One region of the Mesorhizobium sp. M0983 genome, then DNA from elsewhere that is predicted to be linked to it. Evidence: predicted binding sites of a transcription regulator. Region 1 holds the regulator's gene; each other region holds the start of a gene.
The links. Region 1 encodes PhoB, which activates phosphate uptake and scavenging genes when phosphate is short. Its sites were predicted from a motif close to TGTCATNNANCTGTCAT; they were not measured.
Positions count from the first base shown of each region.

Region 2: the regulator PhoB is predicted to act here: its motif matches at 3,769-3,785, upstream of ugpB (sn-glycerol-3-phosphate ABC transporter substrate-binding protein UgpB).
Region 3: the regulator PhoB is predicted to act here: its motif matches at 3,359-3,375, upstream of NKH71_RS24190 (PhoX family protein).

Region 1 is NZ_JAMYNH010000003.1:72,436-79,663, forward strand. It holds gene xylF (D-xylose ABC transporter substrate-binding protein) at 1-702, opposite strand, end outside; gene NKH71_RS06810 (ROK family protein) at 988-2,232, shown strand; gene phoB (phosphate regulon transcriptional regulator PhoB) at 2,242-2,931, opposite strand; gene phoU (phosphate signaling complex protein PhoU) at 2,948-3,655, opposite strand; gene pstB (phosphate ABC transporter ATP-binding protein PstB) at 3,688-4,491, opposite strand; gene pstA (phosphate ABC transporter permease PstA) at 4,488-5,339, opposite strand; gene pstC (phosphate ABC transporter permease subunit PstC) at 5,343-6,329, opposite strand; gene pstS (phosphate ABC transporter substrate-binding protein PstS) at 6,389-7,228, opposite strand, start outside.
Region 2 is NZ_JAMYNH010000017.1:47,077-54,304, forward strand. It holds gene ugpC (sn-glycerol-3-phosphate ABC transporter ATP-binding protein UgpC) at 1-461, opposite strand, end outside; gene ugpE (sn-glycerol-3-phosphate ABC transporter permease UgpE) at 469-1,317, opposite strand; gene ugpA (sn-glycerol-3-phosphate ABC transporter permease UgpA) at 1,326-2,210, opposite strand; gene ugpB (sn-glycerol-3-phosphate ABC transporter substrate-binding protein UgpB) at 2,396-3,706, opposite strand; gene NKH71_RS25140 (bifunctional diguanylate cyclase/phosphodiesterase) at 4,000-6,432, shown strand; gene tlpA (thiol:disulfide interchange protein TlpA) at 6,435-7,118, opposite strand; gene argH (argininosuccinate lyase) at 7,154-7,228, shown strand, end outside.
Region 3 is NZ_JAMYNH010000015.1:116,668-123,895, forward strand. It holds gene NKH71_RS24170 (SulP family inorganic anion transporter) at 1-1,415, opposite strand, end outside; gene NKH71_RS24175 (helix-turn-helix domain-containing protein) at 1,597-1,866, opposite strand; gene NKH71_RS24180 (phosphatase PAP2 family protein) at 2,185-2,886, opposite strand; gene NKH71_RS24185 (hypothetical protein) at 2,901-3,239, opposite strand; gene NKH71_RS24190 (PhoX family protein) at 3,442-5,433, shown strand; gene NKH71_RS24195 (GNAT family N-acetyltransferase) at 5,537-6,217, opposite strand; gene NKH71_RS24200 (MarR family winged helix-turn-helix transcriptional regulator) at 6,214-6,705, opposite strand; gene NKH71_RS24205 (ABC transporter permease) at 6,843-7,228, opposite strand, start outside.

The DNA of each region.
Region 1 (7,228 bases):
CCCTTGCGCCGTCAGTGCGGCGACGACGCCGCCGGCAGTGCCGTCGTTAGCGGCGACCACCGCATCGACCTTGTTGTCGTTCGCGGTCAGGAACTGTTCCATGTTCTTCTGGGCGTTGGCCGGCAGCCAGCCGTCGGTATAGGCCTCGCCGACATTCCTGATCTTGCCGCTGTCGATGGCGTCCTTCAGCACTTCCATCGAACCGGCAAAAAGGAAATCGGCATTCGGATCGGCGCCCGAGCCCTTGATGAAGACATAGTTGCCTTCCGGCTTCACCTTGAACACGTCGCGGGCCTGCATGCGGCCGACTTCCTTGTTGTCGAAGGTCAGGTAAAAGACGTCCTTGTTCTCGATCAGCCGGTCGTAGCCGACAACCGGAATACCTTCGTCCAGCGCCTTCTGCACGGCCGGCCCTATCGCCGAGGCGTCCTGCGCCAGGATGATCAGTGCGTTGGCGCCCTGCGAGATCAGGCTCTCGACGTCGGTGAGCTGCTTGCCGGGGTTGGACTGTGCGTCGGCGGAAATATACTTGTCGCCTGCGGCCTCGATGGCCGCCTTCATTGCGGCTTCGTCGGTCTTCCAGCGCTCTTCCTGGAAGTTCGACCAGGAAACGCCGATGACCTTGTCCTTAGCCTGCGCCACCGACGCAAGCGCCAGCGTCATGGCGACACCCGCCAGAATGGCGGTCGTGAATTTCTTCATCATATCCTCCCTGCGCCGCGTACGGCGTGACCAATTGGCCCCAAAGGCCAGCTTAGAGGCGCTAATTTTTTCGAGCCTCGAAAAAATACTGGCCCGATCTCCCGCTGCTGTCAACATCGATTCTGATGGATTTTGATGTTGCTGCGAGTTTTTCGAGCTTCGGAATAAACGATGACAGCGCCACCTGCATCTGACACTATTTGCCTCATCTGACACTATTTGTCGGCATTACCGACGGCTTCCGGTTCATGAGCGGCCGCGGCAAACCGGGAGGAAAGCAAAACGATGTCGGTCGGAATCCGCCATGACGATTTGCGCCGGCGCAACCGGGCGATGGTGATCTCGGCCGTGCGCCGGGCCGGCCAGCCATCGCGTACGGAGATCGCCGCAACCACCGGCCTCAGCCATTCGACCATATCGGCGATCTCCTCCGACCTGATACGGGAAGGCATCCTCGCCGAGAGCAAGGCAAGCGAACCCGTTTCGTTGAAACGCGGTCGTCCGCAGGTCGGCCTCGCCCTCAATCCGGAAGCGGCGGCGGTGCTGACCGTGGTGTTGTCGCTGAATTTCCTGTCGGCCGCCATCATCGACTATGCGGGGCAGGTGGTCGCCGAGGAACAGCGCCGGCTGGACACGCTGACCATGCCGCGCGACGAACTGATCCGCGAATGCATGGCCATCGTCCGGCGCCGGCTGGACGATCCAGATCTTGACGTCCGCAGTGTCGCCCGCATCGCCCTGGCGATTCAGGGAATTACCGACTCCCCTGCACGCGCCATGCTGTGGTCGCCGATCACGCCGCAGACGGACATCGCCTTTGCCGACATGCTGGAAGATGAATTCGGCATCCCGGCCACGGTGGAGAACGACTGCAATATGATGGCGGTGGCTTTGCGCTGGCGCGATCCGGATCGCTATCGCGACGACTTCATCGCCATCCTGCTTTCGCACGGCATCGGCATGGGGCTGGTGTTGAAGGGCGAGCTGTTCACCGGCACGCATTCCTCGGGCGGCGAGTTTGGCCACATGATCCATCGTCCGGGCGGCGCGCTCTGCCGTTGCGGGCGGCGCGGCTGCATCGAGGCCTATGCCGGCAATTACGCCATCTGGCGCAACGCCACGCAGATGAGCGAAGACAGCCAACCGGTCGCCGACGTCAGCGACGCCGACATGCGCGCGCTGGCGGTTCGGGCGCGCGAGAAGGACGGGCCGGAACGCGAAGCCTACCGCAAGGCCGGCGAAGCGCTGGGTTTCGGTCTCGGCTCGCTGTTCGCGCTGATCGATCCGGCACCGGTCGCAATGGTCGGCGCCAGTGCCGCCGCCTTTGATCTGATCGAGCCGGCCTTGCGGAAGGCCATCGCCCAGACCGCCGGCGGCCAGCATTCGGGCTCGATCTCCTTCGATACCGAGCCGAACGAATTGCCGCTGATCCGCGAAGGCTGTGCAATGCGGGCGTTAAGCTTCGTCGACCAGCAGATTTTCGCGCCGGGCGCGCAAATGAGGCCCGGCGTCAGAAAGAACGTAGCCTGACTGGGCGGGTCAATCTTCCCTGATCGCGTAGCCGGCACCGCGGATGGTGCGGATGACATCAGGCATGCGGCCGTTGTTGACGGCTTTGCGCAGCCGCCCGACATGCACGTCGACGGTGCGTTCGTCGATATAGATCGTCTCGCCCCAGACATTATCGAGTAACTGGCTGCGCGAGAAGACGCGGCCCGGATGCCGCATCATGAATTCGAGCAGCCGGAATTCGGTCGGCCCGAGCCGGATCTCGGTCTTCTTGCGATACACCCTGTGCGATTCGCGATCGAGCACGATGTCGCCGACCTTCAGCACGCTGGACAGCACTTCCGGCTTGGCGCGGCGCAGCAGCGCCTTGACCCTGGCCATGAATTCCGGTGTCGAAAACGGTTTGACCAGATAGTCGTCGGCGCCGGTCGAAAGACCGCGTACCCGGTCGCTCTCCTCGCCGCGCGCGGTCAGCATGATGATCGGCAGCCGTTCGGTTTCGGGGCGCACCCGCAACCGGCGGCAGAGCTCGATGCCGGAAACCGCTGGTATCATCCAGTCGAGCACCAGAAGATCGGGCACATTCTCCTGCAAACGGATCTCGGCTTCGTCGCCGCGTGTCACCACCTCGACCTGGTAGCCTTCGGATTCGAGATTGTAGCGGAGCAGCACACCCAACGGCTCCTCGTCCTCCACCACCATTATGCGTGGTGCGATCATCGGCTGGGCACCCCCATCATGTCGCCGGTGCGGACATTGTCGTTTCGTCTTGCTTCGGACGATTGACCGGCAATTGCTCGCCGGTCAGCACATAATACGCATTTTCGGCGATGTTGGTGACATGGTCGCCGATCCGCTCCAGATTCTTGGCGCAGAACAGCAGATGCGTGCAAGCGGTGATGTTGCGCGGGTCTTCCATCATGTAGGTCAACAGTTCGCGGAACACCGACGTATATTTGACGTCGATGCGCTCGTCGGCGGCGCGTAGCTTGGCCAACGCGGCCGCATCGCCTGCAGCATACTCCTCGATGACGCCCTGCACCTGGATGAGCACCAGCTGCGCCATCGCATCGATGGAATGCGATAGGTCGCGCGGTGTGACGCTAAGGCCGACCGCACTCACACGCTTGGCGATATTCTTGGCAAGGTCGCCGATGCGTTCGAGATCGCCGGCCATGCGGATCGCCCCGACGACATGGCGCAGATCGTGGGCCATCGGCTGGCGCTTGGCGATCAGGGTGATGGCGCGGTCGTCCAGTTCGCGTTGACGCGCATCCATGATGGCATCGTCGGAAACGACGCGTTGCGCCAGCACGTTGTCAGAATTCAACAGGGCCTTGGTCGCCCCGCCGACCATCGAACCGGCGAGGTCGGCCATGTCGCGGATCAGCTTGCTGATCTGCTCGAGATCCTCGTCGAAAGAAGCGACTGTGTGTTCGCCCATGGTCCTGTCCTTATATGCATGATCGGAACGGCTCAGCCGAAGCGGCCGGTGATGTAATCCTGCGTGCGCTTCTCGCGGGGCGACGTAAAGATCTTCTCGGTCCGGTCGAACTCGACCAGTTCACCCAGATACATGAAGGCGGTCTGGCGCGACACGCGCGCCGCCTGCTGCATGTTGTGGGTGACGATGACGATCGTGTAATCGGCTTGCAACTCGTCTATCAGCTCCTCGATCTTGGCGGTCGACAGCGGGTCGAGTGCCGAAGCCGGCTCATCGAGCAGAATGACTTCCGGCTTCACCGCCACGGTGCGGGCAATGCAAAGCCGCTGCTGCTGGCCGCCTGACAGGCTCAAGCCGCTGGCGTTGAGCTTGTCCTTGACCTCGCCCCACAGCGCGGCCCGCTTCAACGCTTGTTCGACGCGGCCGTCCATTTCGGACTTGCCGAGATTCTCATAGAGCCTGACCCCGAAGGCGATGTTCTCGTAGATCGACATAGGGAACGGCGTCGGCTTCTGGAACACCATGCCGATCTTGGTCCTCAGGAGATTGAGATCCTGCGAGCGGTCGAGAATGTTCTTGCCGTCGAGCAGCACCTGGCCCTCGGCTGTCTGCTTCGGGTAGAGTTCGTAGATGCGGTTGAACACACGCAGCAGCGTCGATTTCCCGCAGCCCGAAGGGCCGATGAAGGCAGTGACGCTGCGCTCGGGCAGCGACAAGGTGATGTCCTTCAACGCCTTGCTCTGGCCGTAGTAGAAGTTGAGGTTCTTGACCTCGATCTTCGTCTTCTCGGCGACCGTTTCGGTCATCGTCATGTCCGGGGACAACATCTGTGTCATCTGTCCTCTCTGCGTCCGGTAAGGCTGCGGGCGAGGATGCTCAAGCCCAGAACCGTCAGGGTGATTATGAGTGCGCCGGTCCACGCCAGTTGCTGCCATTCCTCGTAAGGGCTGAGAGCGAACTGGAAGATGGTCACCGGCAGGCTGGCCATCGGCGCGTTGATATTGCTGCTCCAGAACTGGTTGTTGAGCGCGGTGAAGAGCAGCGGCGCCGTCTCGCCGGAAATGCGTGCTATCGCCAGCAATATGCCGGTGACGATGCCGGACAATGCGGCGCGGTAGGCGACCGAACGGATCACCACCCAACGCGGCGCGCCGATCGCGGCACCGGCTTCACGCAACGCGTTCGGCACCAGGTTGAGCATGTCTTCAGTGGTGCGCACGACCACCGGAATGACCAGGATGGCAAGCGCAACGGCGCCGGCTATGGCCGAGAAATGCCCCATTGGCCGCACCATCAACTCATAGACGAACAAGCCGATGATGATCGAGGGCGCCGACAACAGGATGTCGTTGATGAAGCGCACGACGGTGGTGATGCGCGAGAAACGCCCATATTCGGCCATGTAGGTTCCCGCCAGCACGCCGATCGGCGTGCCGACGACAACGGCGATGATCGTCATCAGCAGGCTGCCCGCGATTGCATTGAGCAGGCCGCCGGCCTCGCCTGGCGGTGGCGTCATCTCGGTGAAGACCGCGAACGAAAGCCCGGCTGTGCCCTTATAGACCAGTGCACCGAGAATGAGCGCCAGCCAGGCAAGCCCGATGCCGGCGGCGACGACGCAAAGCGCCATCATCACCGAATTCCTGGCTTTGCGGCGGCTGTGGAGCGATGAGGATGTCGACATCGGTCAGGCTCCCGTACGGGCGTCGATCCGCATCAGCATATAGCGGGCGGCGGCAAGGATCAGGAAAGTGATGACGAACAGGATCAGGCCGAGCGAAACCAGAGAGGAGGTGTAGAGATCGCCGTCGGCCTCGGTGAATTCATTGGCGATGGTCGCCGAGATCGTCGTGCCCGGCGCGAACAGAGAGGCGCTGATGCGGTGAGCGTTGCCAATGACGAAGGTCACCGCCATGGTTTCGCCGAGCGCGCGGCCGAGGCCAAGCATGACGCCGCCCATGATACCGATGCGGGTATAGGGAATGACCACGCGCCGGGTCACTTCCCAGGTCGTGCAACCGATGCCGTAGGCCGATTCCTTCAGCACCGCCGGCACCGTATCGAAGACGTCCTTGGTGATCGAGGTGATGAAGGGCAGTACCATGATGGCGAGGATCAGCGCCGAGGTTAGAAGGCCGATGCCGTAAGGAGGGCCGGCGAAAAGGCTGGATAGTCCCGGCACGCCGTGGAAGATGTTGATGATGAAGGGCTGTATCGTCGTCTGCAGGAACGGCGCGAACACGAACAGGCCCCAGATGCCGTAGATGATCGAGGGAATGCCGGCCAACAGCTCGACCGCTATGCCGATCGGGCGCCTGAGCGGGCGCGGGCAGAGTTCGGTGAGAAACACGGCAATGCCGATGCCGATCGGAACCGCGATCAGGATGGCGATGGCCGCCGTGACCAGGGTGCCGTAGATCGGCGCCAGCGCGCCAAATTTTTCCGTAACCGGATTCCAGCTCTCAGTCGTCAGGAAAGAGAACCCGAAGGACGACAGGGCCTGCCATGAGCCGGCAAACAGCGAGATTGCGACACCACCGAGGATGACCAGCACAAGAATTGCGGAAGCGCGGGTGAGTCCGCGGAATATGGCGTCTGTGAGCGCGAAGCGCCGCACCGTAGCTTCCCTGGCCCGGGCTGCAGATGATAGCATGGCATCGGAAGCGATGGTCATTGGGTCCTCGCGATTGAAGGCAACAGGGAGGGCGCCGTCGACGCCCTCCCTGGAGGAGATTACATAGCCGAGTAGAGCGGCTTGCCGTCGCTGCCGACGACTTCCTTGGCCCACATGGCCTTGACGCTCTCGACCACCTTGTCGGGCATCGGAACGTAGTCCAGCTCGCCGGCCATCTCGTCGCCCTTGTCGTATGCCCAGGCGAAGAATTTGAGCGCTTCGCCGGTGGTCGCGGCATCGTCCGGCTTCTTGTACAGGAGGATCCACGTTGCCGCCGTCATCGGCCAGGACTCGGCGCCCGGCTCGTTGGCGAGGATGACGCCATAGCCCGGCTGCGAGCTCCAGTCGGCATTGGCCGCTGCCGCCGAGAATGCCGCCGCGGTGGGTTCGACCTTCTTGCCGTCCTTGTTGATCATGTCGGTGTGGGTGAGCTTGTTCTGCTTGGCATAGGCGTATTCGACATAGCCGATCGCGCCGCCGGTCTGGGAGACGTTGTTGGCAACGCCCTCATTGCCCTTGGCGCCGATGCCCACGGGCCATTCCACGGCCTTGTCGACGCCGACCTTTTCTTTCCAGTCCGCGCTGACGTCGCCGAGGTAGTATGTGAAGTTGAACGTCGTGCCCGACCCATCAGAACGGTGAACGACCGCGATCGCCTGCGAAGGCAGCTTGACGTCGGGATTGAGCTTCTTGATCGCCTCGTCATCCCAGCTCGTGATCTTGCCGAGGAAGATGTCGGCCAGCGTCGGGCCGTCGAGAACCAACTCGCCCGGCCTGATGCCTTCGAGGTTGACGACGGGAACGATGCCGCCCATCACCATCGGGAACTGAGCCAATCCGGACGATTCAAGCTCTTCGCCTTTCAGCGGCGCATCAGAAGCGCCGAAGGTAACGGTCTT
Region 2 (7,228 bases), on a different contig from region 1:
TTCGGGTTGCGCACGATGGCGCGGCCCATGGCGACACGCTGGCGCTGACCGCCGGAAAGCTCGCGCGGGCGCCGGTCGAGCAGCCCCGAAAGCCCCAGCACCTTGGCAGTCGAGCGCACCCTGCTGTCTATCTCGTCCTTCGGCGTGCCGCGGTTGCGCAGACCATAGGCCATGTTGTCGTAGACCTTCATATGCGGATAGAGCGCGTAGTTCTGGAACACCATGGCGATGTCGCGCTCGGTCGGGCCAATGGCGTTGACCACCTTGCCGTCGATGGCGACTGTACCGACCGAAATCGTCTCGAGCCCGGCGATCATCCTCAGCAGCGTGGACTTGCCGCAGCCGGACGGGCCGACCAGCACGCAAAGCTCCTTGTCGGGAATGGCGATGGAAACGCCCTTCACGGCCTCGACGCCGCCGGGATAGATCTTCTTGACATCCTTCAGATCGACGGTCGCCATCGGCTTCTCACTTTTCGGATTCGACCAGGCCGCGCACGAACCAGCGTTGCATCAGCACCACGACCAGGATCGGCGGCACGATGGCCAGCATCGCGGTGACCATGACCAGGTGCCATTGGGTGTCGGCATCGGCGAAGGAAACCATCTTTCGCAGCGCGATGACGATGGTGTTCATGTCGTTGCTGTTGGTGACGAGCAGCGGCCAAAGATACTGCGTCCAGCCGTAGATGAAGAGGATCACGAACAGCGCGGCGATGTTTGTCCGCGACAGCGGTACCAGAATATCGAAAAAGAAGCGCCATGGACCGGCACCGTCGACACGCGCCGCCTCGACCAGTTCGCCCGGGATGGTCATGAAGAACTGGCGAAACAGCAGCGTTGCGGTGGCCGAGGCGATCAGCGGGATGATCAGGCCGGCATAGGTGTCGATCATGCCGAGATCGACCATCACCTTGTAGGTCGGCAGAATGCGCACCTCGACCGGAAGCATCAAGGTGATGAAGATCAGCCAGAAGAAGGTCATGCGCAGCGGAAAGCGGAAGAACACGATCGCGTAGGCCGACAGGATCGAGATGAAGATCTTTCCCACCGCGACGCCGAGCGCCATGATCGTGGTGTTGAGGAGCAGTCTGCCCACGCTGACACCGCCGATACGACCGATGCCGCCGAACAGCGCCTCGCTGTAATTGTTCCATAGCTGGTCGCCGGGCAACAGCGGCAGCGGCGGCCTGAGGATCGTTTGCAGCGTGTGCGTCGAGGCAACGAAGGTGTAGTAGATCGGAAAAGCCACGATCAATATGCCAAGGATAAGCACGGCATGGGCGATGACGGTGCGGAGCGGAGATTGGCCGATCATCGCTGCCCTCAGCCGTAATGGACTTTGCGTTCCACATAGCGGAACTGGATGGCTGTGAGCGCGATGACGATGGCCATCAGGATGACCGACTGCGCCGCCGAGTCACCCAGGATCAGATTGACGAAGCCGTCATTGTAGACCTTGTAGACCAGCGTCTCGGTCGTCTTGCCCGGGCCGCCGCCGGTGACGGCATGAACGATGCCGAACGTGTCGAACAGGGCATAGACGGTGTTGACGACCAGCAGGAAAAAGGTTGTCGGCGCAAGCAGCGGGAAGACGATGGTCCAGAAGCGCTTGGTCTCGCCGGCGCCATCCATGGCCGCCGCCTCGATCAGCGTTTTCGGCACCGCCTGCAGGCCGGCGACGAAGAACAGGAAATTGTAACTGATCTGCTTCCAGGCAGCCGCCGACACCAGCAGGATCATGGCGTGGGTGCCGTTGAGCAGCGGGTCCCATGCGATGCCGAGGCTTCTCAGCAAATAGGCCAACGAGCCGATCGAAGGATTGAACAAGAAAAGCCACAGCATGCCGGCAATCGCCGGCGCGACGGCATAAGGCCATATCAACAGTGTGCGGTAGAGGCCTTTGCCGCGCACGGCCTTCTCGGCCATGACCGCGAGCAGCAGGGCCACAACCATGGCAACGATCGCGGTCGCAAGCGAGAACACCACGGTGACCTTGATCGAGTTGAGGTAGGCCGGATCGGCCAGCACCTTCCGGAAATTGGCAAACCAGACAAACCTGCTCTTCAGCCCGAACGGGTCTTGCCTGAGCATCGACTGGTAAAGCGCCTGACCGGCCGGCCAGTAGAAGAAAACCAGGGTGATGGCGAGTTGTGGCGCCACCAGCAGGTACGGCAGGATCTTGTTGGGAAATACGACGCGTGGAGACAGGCTGATTTCCCTCGCTATCCAGGTATCGCCCACGCGAGCTCGCGTGGGCGATATTCCAACCGACTAATGCATGTCGCCCAAAAGTGCGCAGCGGTTTTGAGATAACGACATGCATAAGAACAAGAGCTTAAAGCGCGTCGCATGTGGCCATTCAAACGCGACGCGCTTTAACCGAGATAATCTCGTCAGTTCTCCAGCGCTTCCTTGATCGCGGCGTTGCCGCGTGTGACCGCATTGTCGAGCGCCTGCTGGGCGGTTTGCTGGCCGGCCAGCAGCTTCTCCAACTCCTCATTCTGAATATCACGCACCTGCGGCAGATTCGGCAGGCGCACGCCCTTCGAGTTGTCGGTCGGCGCCTTGCCCGTCATCTGCAGGATGGGTGTCTCGCGGCCGGGGTTTTTGTCATAGAAGCCTGATTTCTTGGTCGCCTCATACGCGGCGAGCGTCACAGGCAGGTATCCCGACTTCTGGTGCAGATATTCCTGCACATCGGTCTTGGACAGATAGGCAAAGAAGGCGGCAACACCCTTATATTCCTCGTCCGACTTGTTGCCGAACACCCACAGGCTGGCACCGCCCGGCGTGGTGTTCTGTGGTGCGCCCTTGGCGTCGCTATCGTAGGGAAGCTGGCCGATGCCATAGTTCATGCCGGACTTGACGATATCGCCGAGGCCGCCCGACGATTCGGTGAAGATGCCGCATTCGCCGGCGAGGAATATCTGCTTGGCTTCGGAGGTGCGCCCGCCATACTTGAACGTGCCGTCCTTGGCTAGGTCCGCGAGTGCCTGGAAGTGGTTGACGAAAATCGGCGCATTGATCTTGAGTTCGACATCGCCGCCGGCCAGGCCGTTCTGCTGAGTGGCCCAAGGCACGTCATTCCACGCCGCGAAATTCTCCAGATGGATCCAGGTCAGCCAGGTCGAGGTATAGCCGCAAGGGGCGGCGCCGCTCGTCTTGATCTTCCTGGCAGCTTCCCACACCTCGTTCCAGGTCTGGGGCGGGCTGTTCACGTCGAGGCCCGCCTTCTGGAAAATGTCCTTGTTGTAGTAGAGGATCGGCGACGAGGAGTTGTAAGGGAACGACAGCATGGTGCCGTCCGGCTTCGAATAATAGCCGACGATGCCGGGCAGATACTGGCTCTTGTCAAAGGTCATCCCGGCACTGGTCAGCACATCGGCCGCCGGCTTGATCGCACCCTCGGCCGCCATCATCACGCCGGTGCCGACGTCGAACACCTGGAGGATATCGGGCGCCTGGCCGGCGCGGAAAGCGGCGATGCCGGCATTCAGCGTCTCCGGATAGGTGCCCTTGAACACCGGAACGAGCTCATAGTCGCTCTGGCTGGCGTTGAAATCCTTGGAGATCTTGGCGACGACCTCGGCGTTGGCGCCGGTCATGGCGTGCCACCAGCTGATCTGCGTGACGGCGAAGGCGGAGGTGGTGGAAAGCAGGGTCAAGGTGGCGGCAACACCGGCCGCGAAGCCGAAGAACTTCATGTTTCATCTCCCGTTTGTCATTGGCGAAAGGGGCACTCTCGCAAAGCCAATATGTGGCGCTGATGACAATCGGACAACGGTTTTGTTGCGGGTCAATGAACATCGCTTCCGGCTAAAGTGCGCTCGCTACCGAAAGCGTCGCCAGGAACTACATCACCGCCTTCTCGGCGGAGCGCATCGGTTTTCCCCCGAAAAGGCCCGCCTCATGGCCCGCGGGTTAACCATTCGTTAAAATCTCCAAGAGCTAATCAGTCACACCTCCCCTGTTATTTGGCAGACCGAGTGAACCCAGGATGCTGACGGTCTATAATTGTATTGTAAGTCAGCACGACCTGAGACTGGTCGCACTTGCCGCCCTCGTCTGCGGCATTTCTTGCTTCTCTGCAGTAAATCTCCTTAAGCACGTCGGCCGATCGACCAACCGAAACCGGCTTGTCTGGCTAATGATCGCCGCAACTTCGACCGGGTTCGGCATATGGGCGACGCATTTCATCGCCATGACTGCGTTTACGCCGGGAATACCAAACGCATACAATCCGGGATTATCCGCCTTTTCGCTTGCCGCCGCCGTCATCCTGACCGCGCTTGGGATGTGGGTTGCCACCTTGCGCCGCGGCATCGACCATTTCCTCGTCGGCGGTGCCATTCTCGGTGGTGCCATCGCGACGATGCACTACATCGGCATGGCGGCGTTCGAGGTCGAGGGCCGGATCGTATGGAACCTGCTCCTTGTCGCGATATCGCTTCTGGCCGGCGGGACGCTCGCGGCAATGGCGCTCCTTGTCGTCTTGCGCCGCCCGTCCGCGCTCGCAACACTTGGTGGCGCCGCGCTTTTGACGCTGGCGATTTGCAGCTTGCATTTCATCGCGATGGGCGCGGTGTCGATCATTCCGGATTCCTCGATTGAAATATCCGAACATTCCATCGAGCCCATTTCCCAGGCCTTTGCCGCAGCGGTCGCCAGCCTGGTAATCCTTGTGCTGTCAGGCGCCGCGCTGTGGATCGACCTGCGCTTTCGCCGGCAGAGGCTCGAGGCCGATCGCATGCACGATCTCGCCAATGCCGCGGTCGAAGGGCTGATCGTTTGCGATGGCACACGCATAGTCAGCGCCAATGACAGCATGGCGAAACTGACGGGCACGGCGACAGCCACCCTGAACACGATGCAACTCGGCGAGCTGTTCGATGGACAGAGCGCAGCCGATGTATCCGGCTTCGGCGAACAGGCACAAGAAACGAAATTGAGGGGCAGCGACGGCACGAGAATTCCTGTCGAGCTGATCGCCAGGAAGATCGCCTACTGCGGCAGGCCTCATACGGTGCTTGCCGTTCGCGACATCCGTGAGCGCAAGAAGGCGGAAGAAGAGATCCTCCGTCTCGCGCATTTCGATCCACTTACCGGGCTTGCCAATCGGCGGAGCTTTTCTTCCCGGCTCGAAGCAGAAATCGCTTCGATGGAGCGTGGCAGCAAGGATGGATATCTGGCGCTCCTGCTGCTTGACCTCGACCGATTCAAGCAAGTCAACGACCTCTACGGCCACAGCGCCGGTGACGCCATGCTGCAGAAGCTGGCGCACTGCATTTCCGGCATTCCGCGCCACGGACAGATGCTCGCGCGTCTCGGCGGCGACGAGTTTGCCGTCTTAGCTCCGAACCTCCCCGACCCCCTGGCCGCAGGCCGCATAGCCGAGGACTTGCTGGCGGCGATCCGGGAGGAAAACAGGGTTTCAGTCGGCTCCGGCCTTGTTTCGGCCAGCATCGGCATCGCCTTCTTTCCGCTGGATGCCGAAGATCAGGCCGGCCTGATCGGCCATGCCGATACGGCACTCCATCGCGCCAAGACCGAGGGCAGGGACACGTATCGTTTTTTCGAGATAGCCATGGGCACCGCGGCCCGCGACAAGCGCGTGATGGAGCATGAACTGCGCCAGGCGATCGCCCGCAAGGAGTTCCACCTCGTCTACCAGCCGCAGAAGGAAATCCGCAGCGGCAAGATGATCGGCTTCGAAGCCCTGGTCCGTTGGCAGCATCCGGAGCGGGGCGACATTTCCCCGGCCGTTTTCATCCCCGTGGCCGAGGACAGTGGCGCCATCGCGCAGATCGGCGACTGGGTGCTGACGACGGCTTGTAACGATGCTGTTCGCTGGACAAATCCGCTGATGGTCGCCGTCAACGTCTCCGCCGTGCAGCTTCACAATCCGAACTTCAGCCGCAAGGTGCACGACGCACTGTCGAGATCCGGCCTCGCACCCGGCAGGCTCGAACTGGAGATCACCGAAACGGCCCTAGTGAAGGACATGCCCCGCGCATTGGCAACCTTGAGGCAGGTCAAGGCGCTTGGCGTGCATGTGGCGATGGACGATTTTGGCACCGGCTATTCTTCGCTGTCCAACCTTAGCGCCTTTCCCTTCGACAAGATCAAGATCGACGGGTCGTTCATCAAATCGGTCGACAAGAACGGCCAGTTCGCGGCGATCGTCCGCGCCGTGCTGGGGCTTGGACGCGGTCTCGGCCTGCCGGTCCTGGCGGAGGGCATCGAGACGCCGGGCGAATTGCAGTTCCTTGACGCCGAGGCTTGCGAGATCGGGCAAGGCTATTACCTCGGCAAACCGGCTCCGATCGAGACATTCGGCGAGTTGACGGGCGTCACGGCTCCGGCAGTCCGCACCGCCAGCCGGCGCGGCGCAAGCATCGCCGTGCTCAAGCCGCGCCTGCGCACGGTCTGAGCCTATCCCGGCTGAAGCGCTGCCTCGACCAGACGCTTGGCATCCGGCCCCGACCATTCGGCCGGGCCGTTCATATGGGCGATCAGGCAGCCTTGCCCATCGATCAGCATGGTGACCGGCAGACCGAGCGCCAGGCCGCGCGTCTTGACGTCGTTGAACAGTGCCATGGTGGCATCGCGATAATAGCCGAGCGCCTTGACGCCGGTGTCCTCGAGGAACTTCTTCGGCTTGGTATCGTCGCCGGCATCGACGTTGACTGCAACAACCTGAAACGCGTCGCTGCCCATCTCCTTCTGCAGTGCATCGAGCGCCGGCATTTCGGCGCGGCAAGGTGCGCACCATGTTGCCCACAGATTGAGCAGCACCGTCTTGCCGGCATGATCGGCGATCGTCGTCGGCTTGCCGTCGGGGCCGTTGAAGGCGAGGCTTTTCAGCGATTGCGGCGGATCCGCCGGCAAAAGCGCGGCGACTTGACCGGTAGCGGCCGCGGCGATCTTCTTGGCATGGTCGGTCTTGGCGGCGCAGGCGACGTCGTCCTTGCCGCCGCCGGCGGCCACTTGCGCGGGCGCGTTGTTGCCAGAACCGCTTTCCCTGACATATACCGCGACCGCGCCGGCCAGCACGCCCGCAACCAAAGCGGCGAGGATGAGACGCAAAGCCGGGAAAAATCTATTGCCGTCTGCCATTTTTCAAAAACTGCTCCGGAGCACGGGTTATAGCGATGAGCGACAAGAAGGCCAGCAACCAGATGTGGGGCGGACGTTTTGCCTCGGGTCCGGCCGCAATCATGGAAGCG
Region 3 (7,228 bases), on a different contig from region 1:
GCGCCCGATATCCGGTAGACGACGGTATCGGCATCGCTCGCCTCGCTGGAATCATAAGCGCTGGCGCGGTCGGCAACGTCTTCCTGGACCAAGGATTGATGGTCCGCCTCCACCGCGATGCTCTTGGCCATGCGGTCGATGAACAGCATCGAGCCCAGCGCAAAACCGACGACGATGCCTTCGGTCAGGTCGCGGAAGATGACGATCAGGAACGTCGCCAGCAGTACCAGCGCATCGCCGCGCGAGGCGCGCAGCAAGGTGGCGAAGGCCTGTTTCTCGAACATGTTCCAGCACACCACCGCCAGCACGCCGGCAAGTGCCGCAAGCGGGATATAGCTGGCCAGCGGTGCCGCCACCAGCATCAGGGCAAGCAGGATGGCCGAGTGCATCATGCCTGAGACCGGTCCATGCGCGCCGGCCCGTACATTGGTCGCGGTGCGTGCAATGGTGCCGGTGGTGCAGATACCGCCGAACAAGGCGGAGGCGATATTGGCGAAGCCCTGCGCCACCAACTCGCAATTGGAGCGATGCCGCCTTCCGGTCATGCCGTCAGCGACGACGGCCGACAGCAGCGATTCGATCGCCCCGAGCAGCGCAAAGGCGATGGCGTCCGGCAGCACGTCGATTATCCTGTCGAGGCTGAGCGGCGGGAAGGCCGGCCATTGCAGGCTGCGCGGGATGCCGCCGAAGCGCGTGCCGATCGTTTCGGCCGGCATGGCGAGCAATGCCACGACGAGTGATGCCAGCCCGATGGCAATCAGCATGGCCGGCCACTTCGGCCGAAACCGCTTCAACAGCGCAATGGTGATGATGGTCAGTGCCGCCACCGCGGTTGCGGCGAGGTTGATCGTTCCGGCCGCCTCGCCGATGGCCATCAGCTTGGGCACCAGCGGCCCCGGTTCCTTGCCGGCGAGCTTCAGCCCGAAGAGTTCGACGATCTGGCCGGAGAAGATGATGACGGCGATGCCGGCGGTGAAGCCGACGGTCACCGGATAGGGGATGAACTTGATGTAGGTGCCAAGCCCGAGATAGCCGATGGCAAGCAGGAACAGGCCGGCCATCATCGTCGCCAGCAGCAAGCCGTCGACGCCAACTCGCGCCACCGTCGCAGCCACCAGCACAATGAAGGCGCCGGCCGGGCCGCCGATCTGGAAACGGCTGCCGCCAAGCGCCGAGACCAGGAAGCCGCCAATGATCGAGGTGTAGAGCCCGCGCTCCGGCGTCACGCCTGAAGCAATGGCAATTGCCATCGACAGCGGCAGCGCCACGATGGCGACAGTCAGCCCGGCGATGGCATCCGCCTTGAAGTGCGCGAGCGTATAGCCCTCGCGCAGCACCGTCACCAGCTTCGGCGTGAACAGTTCGGAAAATGTCGGCCGTGCCGGTTGATGCACTGCCCGCCGGGTCTGATCCATCGAGTGCCTTCCCCATGAAACCAAGGAGGCGGCGGGATCGTCGGCAGGACTGTCGGCGGTCGCCGTCGCGACTTGGAGCGGCGTGCGTCCAAATCGACGCACAGGTACGCTCCAACACTTTTGAACCGCGCATTGGACTATCCGAAAATCGATTTCGATTTTCGGCGATGCGGCAGTACCGTCAGCCTTGCGGGTTCTGCGGCGTGACAGGCTTGAGGCGAACGCCCCTGCCGCCACGCTCGCTCGCCTGGTTGTCGCCGATCAGCTCGACCCCGGCCTCTTCAAGGGCCTGGATGACCTTCATCAGCGTATCGACCACGCCCCGGACCACGCCGTCGCTCGCTTCCATGCGCTGAATGGTTGGAAGCGAAACCCCGGCGCGCTCGGCGAGCGTCTTCTGATCGATGCCGGCCAGCGCCCTCGCGGCACGCATCTGCGCGGCAGTGATCATCGGCCATAACCCCCGTCTGAGTCTGCGATATCACGTGTAATACCTTCATTATGATGGTTCAAGCATCATCTTGCATATGTGAAACATGCAGCACTCTTTGCCAGCCGATGCGCTAGCATGCTACAATTTCGGCATCGTTTGGCGGGACATCCATTGCGATCCCGATTTCACAGGCAACGACTCAAAAAGGATGAGCAGGTGAAGATATTCAATGCGTTGGCGACCTCGACAGCCTTGCTGTCGATGGTTTTCCTGCTGGCAGGCTGCGGTCATGGCCTGATCAACAGGCTGATTTGACCGCAAATCGACTGACATGAGTCAGGTGCCGCCGGCCCGCCCGAGCCATCGCTGCAGGAACCGGGCCGCAAGCCAGCACAGCATCGCCCAGGCAAAGCCGGCGCACCAGCCGGCCAATACGTCGGAGGGCCAGTGGACGCCGAGATAGATGCGGCTGATGCCGACCACCACCGTCGTCAGCACCGCCAGACCGAGCACATAGATCTTCGTTGTCCGCCCGGGCAAAAACCGCGCCGCCATGCTGCCCAGCGTCAAATATGTCACCGCCGACAGCATGGCGTGGCCGCTCGGAAACGAAAGTGATGCCACGTCGGCGAGATGCGAGACCAGATCGGGGCGCGGCCGATCTATATCGAACTTGAGCACGCTTGACAGGACCTGGCCGCCCGCTACCGCGATGAACATGAGAAGCGCCGCGCCTGGCCTGCGGATGAGGAGCAGATAGACGATCATTGCTGCCGTGATCAGCACCAACACGCTGGCGCTGCCGAGGCTGGTGATGTCGCGCATCGCTCCTTCCAGCCACGCCGGTCCGATCGGATTGTCGGGTTGGCCGGCCTTGCGGAAGGCAAGCAGGATTTCGGTATCGAAGGCATGCGGCGTAGTGGCCCGCGCCATCTCCATTAGCTCCTCGAACCCCCACAGCCCGCCGGCAATGATCAGCCCGGCCAGCAGAACCGGGAACTCCAGCCAGTTGCGCAGTCTGCTTGCGGTCTTCTTCATCGGCCCGATCGCAGTTACAGCCTTTGCAGATAGGGTCCGAGCGTGATCAGCGCCACAGCTGCGATGGCAAGCACGATGCCGGTCGCCTGCAAGGCATTGACGCGCTCGCCGAAGAAGACCAGCGCCACCACATTCACCGACACCAGCTGGATCACCGCTGACAGGCTGAACGACACCGACATGCCGAATTCACGGATCAGCCTCAGCATGATCAGATTGCCGAGCGAATAGAGCGCCAACGTCAGCACGATCTTGCCAAAGCTCGGCGCCAGTCCCCATTGCTTCGCCGCCGTCGCCGCAAGCAGGAAGATCACTGTCGAAATGCAGAGCTGCCCAAGTCCCCAGAAACTCACTTTTTGCTCCTCCCGATGCGGTCCTTGCGCGCCTGCCGCAGCTCTTGTTTCCGAAGCGCCGGTCGCGGTCAAGCGGGGCTGATGTTGGGCACGAAATCGCAGATGGCAATTAGCCGGCATGTCATCAAACTGTGACCTGCCGGCGATACCGGATTGGCCAGGCAAAACGCTCCAGCAATCCATCCAGCCAGAGGCAGGCCCTATGACCGAACATCGCACCCCTGACGCTCATTTCCGCACCAGCCTGCTCGAGGAAAACGATGGGCCAGGAGCCAATCCCAGCGACAACCGCACCATGGGTGAGATCATCGCCGCGCGGTTCTCGCGCCGCGGCTTCCTCAAGGGCTCGCTTGCCGTCTCGGCCATAGCCGCTACCGTCAGCCCGCTGGCGCTGATCACCGCCGACAACGCCCGCGCCGCCGAAGGCTCCGCCTTCGCTTTCGACGAGCTCGAGGCCGGCATCGACGACAAGCATCACGTCGCACCCGGCTATGACGCCGACGTGCTGCTGCGCTGGGGCGATCCGCTGTTCGCCGATTCGCCGGAATTCGATCCGACAAAGCAGTCGGCGGAAGCCCAGGCCAGACAATTCGGCTACAACAATGACTATGTCGGTTATATCCCGATCGACGGCTCGGCCGAGCACGGCCTGCTGGTGGTCAACCACGAATACACCAATCCGCACCTGATGTTTCCGGGCCTCGTCACCATCGTCGATGGCAAAGCCAAGCAGGCGCCTCTCAGCAAGGAACAAGTCGACGTCGAGATGACCGCGCATGGCGGCACCATTGTCGAGATCCGCAAGGAAGCCGGCAAATGGCAGGTCGTTCGCGACGGCAAGCTCAACCGCCGCATCACCTCCAACACCGAGATCGCGCTGTCCGGCCCCGTCGCCGGCCATGACCGAGTCAAGACCAGCGCCGACCCGAGCGGCACGAAAGTTGTCGGCACCGTCAACAACTGCGCCGGCGGCGTCACGCCGTGGGGCACTTATGTCATGGCCGAGGAGAACATCCACGGCTATTTCTCGGGCGAGCTGCCGCAAGGCCACAAGGAAGCGGCCAATTACAAGCGCCTCGGCATTCCCGAAGGTGCTTATGAATGGACAGCGCATTACGACCGTTTCGACATCGGCAAGGAGCCGAACGAGCCGAACCGCTTTGGCTGGATCGTCGAGGTCGACGTCCAGGATCCGACTTCGGTGCCGAAGAAGCGCACCGCAATGGGCCGCTTCAAGCATGAGGGCGCCGAATCGATCGTCGCCAAGGATGGCCGTGTCGTCTTTTACCTCGGCGACGACGAGCGCTTCGACTATGTCTATAAGTTCGTCACCACAGGCAAGTTCAATCCGGACGACCGCGCCGCCAATATGGATTTGCTCGACGACGGCACCTTGCATGTCGCCAAGTTTGCCGACGACGGTTCGGTCGAATGGCTGCCGATCGTCTTCGGCCAAGGGCCGCTGACGGCGGAGAACGGCTTTGCCAGCCAGGCCGACGTGCTGATCGAGACGCGCCGCGCCGCCGACCTGCTCGGCGCCACCAAGATGGACCGCCCTGAAGACATCCAGCCCAATGCCGCCAACGGCAAGGTCTATGTCATGCTGACCAACAATTCGAAGCGCAAGGCCGATCAGGTCGACGCCGCCAACCCGCGTGCCGAAAATGCCTTTGGCCACATCATCGAGATCGTCGAGGACGGCGGCGATTTTGCCGCCACCAAGGGCAAGTGGGAGGTGCTCTTGAAATGCGGTGATCCCTCGGTTGCGGCAGTCGGCGCCACCTTCTCGACCGCAACCACGGCCAATGGCTGGTTCGGCATGCCGGACAATTGCGCGGTTGATTCGACCGGCCGCCTCTGGGTCGCCACCGACGGTCAGGGTCCGAAGGCCACTGGCCGCACCGACGGTCTGTGGGCGGTCGATACGGAAGGGCCGGCGCGGGCGACCTCAAAACTGTTCTTCCGCGTGCCGATCGGCGCCGAAATGTGTGGTCCCCTGTTTGCGCCGGACGACCAGACCGCTTTCGTTGCCGTCCAGCATCCAGGCGACGGTGGCGAGGACTGGGAGGCTTTCGGCCGTCCGTCCTACTATGAGGATTTGTCGACCCGCTGGCCCGACTTCAAGCCGGACATGCCGGTGCGGCCGGCGGTCGTTGCCATCACCAGGCAAGGTGGTGGCAAGATCGCGGTCTGACACGCAGCAAGGTCTTGCAGTCTCAAGGAAGGATTTCGGCGATACGAAATCCTTCCTTTCCCGATGCGGGATGCATCCATGCTACGCATTATGCGCCGACGAATCATTCGGTGCGCTGAACCACGGCCACATTCATTGTGCTTCGCAACCTGAAGCCAATGGACTCGTAAAGTCTAATGGCCGTGGCGTTGCTGGCATAAGCGTGGAGATAGGGAATTTCGTCGCGCGCCACTATCCGGTTTGCCACGAATATGGACAACAGCTTGCCCAGGCCACCGCCGCGAAATTTCGGATGTGAGCACACTCCGCTGAGTTCGGTATAGCCAGGTTGCTTCATGCGCTCGCCGGCCATTGCTGCAAGTCTGCCCTCGATTTTCACACCCCAAAAATCGCCCAGGCTCAAGGCTTCGAGCGTGAATGGGCCAGGCTTGGTGACCAACGCCAGAGCCAGCATCTCAGCGGCGTCGTCTCGCGTCAGACGTTGCACGCGCCCGTCGGACACGATCTGCAATGGCTGCTCGGCAATCATCTGAACCCCGGCCGCGGTCGAAGTCGCGGAAAGCCCCGTGGGCAGAGCAATGGCGTCCGCTTGAAGCAGGATCACACTCTCGCCCGGGGAGACAAGCTTTTCGAGCGCCCGCAGGCTTTCCGCGTCGTCCGCGCCAGTGGCGGCGAAAGGAACAATCGACGGCCGATATCGCCTGGCGAGGTTGCCACCTTGCGCGAAGGCCTGATGTCGCGTCTGAAGCGCGCTCCAGATCGGGCGGTCAAGCAGGTGTTTCATTGCACGGCATCTCTCGGTTTTGGTGCACGACGGTCGAGAGGAGCCGCGGCGAGGCCGTCCTCGATGGCGGCCAACTGATCGAGAAGCGGCCCCGAAAGATCCGCGCACAGATCCGCGACGGCGTTCTCGATGCGCGGCCAGACCTCGCGCTTTGCGACATCGACCAGCCGCCGGCCGTCCCTGGTGAGGGAGACGATCCTGCGCCGCTGGTCATCGATCGACGGACTGACCTCGAGCAATCCCAACTCGGCGAGAAGCGAGACGCTTCGCGTTACGCCTGGCTGCGCGATGCCAAGGGATTGCGCCAGTTCCCCGACAGGCAGGGGGCCTAGCCTGTCGAGCGCGGCCAGCAGTGGGTACTGGCTCGCCTGAACCGGAACATCCAGCCGGTCGAGAAGGCGCTGCGCCTCCGCTTGCAGTTGCTCGCCTATACGCTTCATCCTGCTGCCCAGGCACAGGAAGCCAAGCGATCGTATGACGTCTTCCATAGGCCAATCCGCCTCGCGATAAATCATAACATGATATATAACAAAACATGAAGGTCAAGGGGCTATCGTTGCAGGGGCTGCACTCAGTGCTGTTTCCGTTGATCGATAAGGCTGCTTTGCTTGGCAAGGCCAATCGATCAGTTGCGCAGCCGGTAGCCGGTTCTGAAGATCCAGGCGACGATCGCTATGCAGACAAGCAGGAAGACCACCGTCATGCCGAGGCTGACGCCGACCGAAACGTCGGATTTGCCGTAGAAGCTCCAGCGGAAGCCGCTAACCAGGTAGACCACCGGGTTGAACAGCGTCACCGTGCGCCAGATGCCGGGCAGCATGTTGATCGAATAGAAGCTGCCGCCGAGGAAGGTCAGCGGTGTGATGATCAGCAGCGGCACCAGCTGCAGTTGCTCGAAGCTTCTTGCCCAGATGCCGATGATGAAGCCGAACAGGCTGAAGGTCACGGCCGTCAGCACCAGGAAAGCGAGCATCCAGAACGGATGCTCGATCGTCAGCGGCACGAACAGCG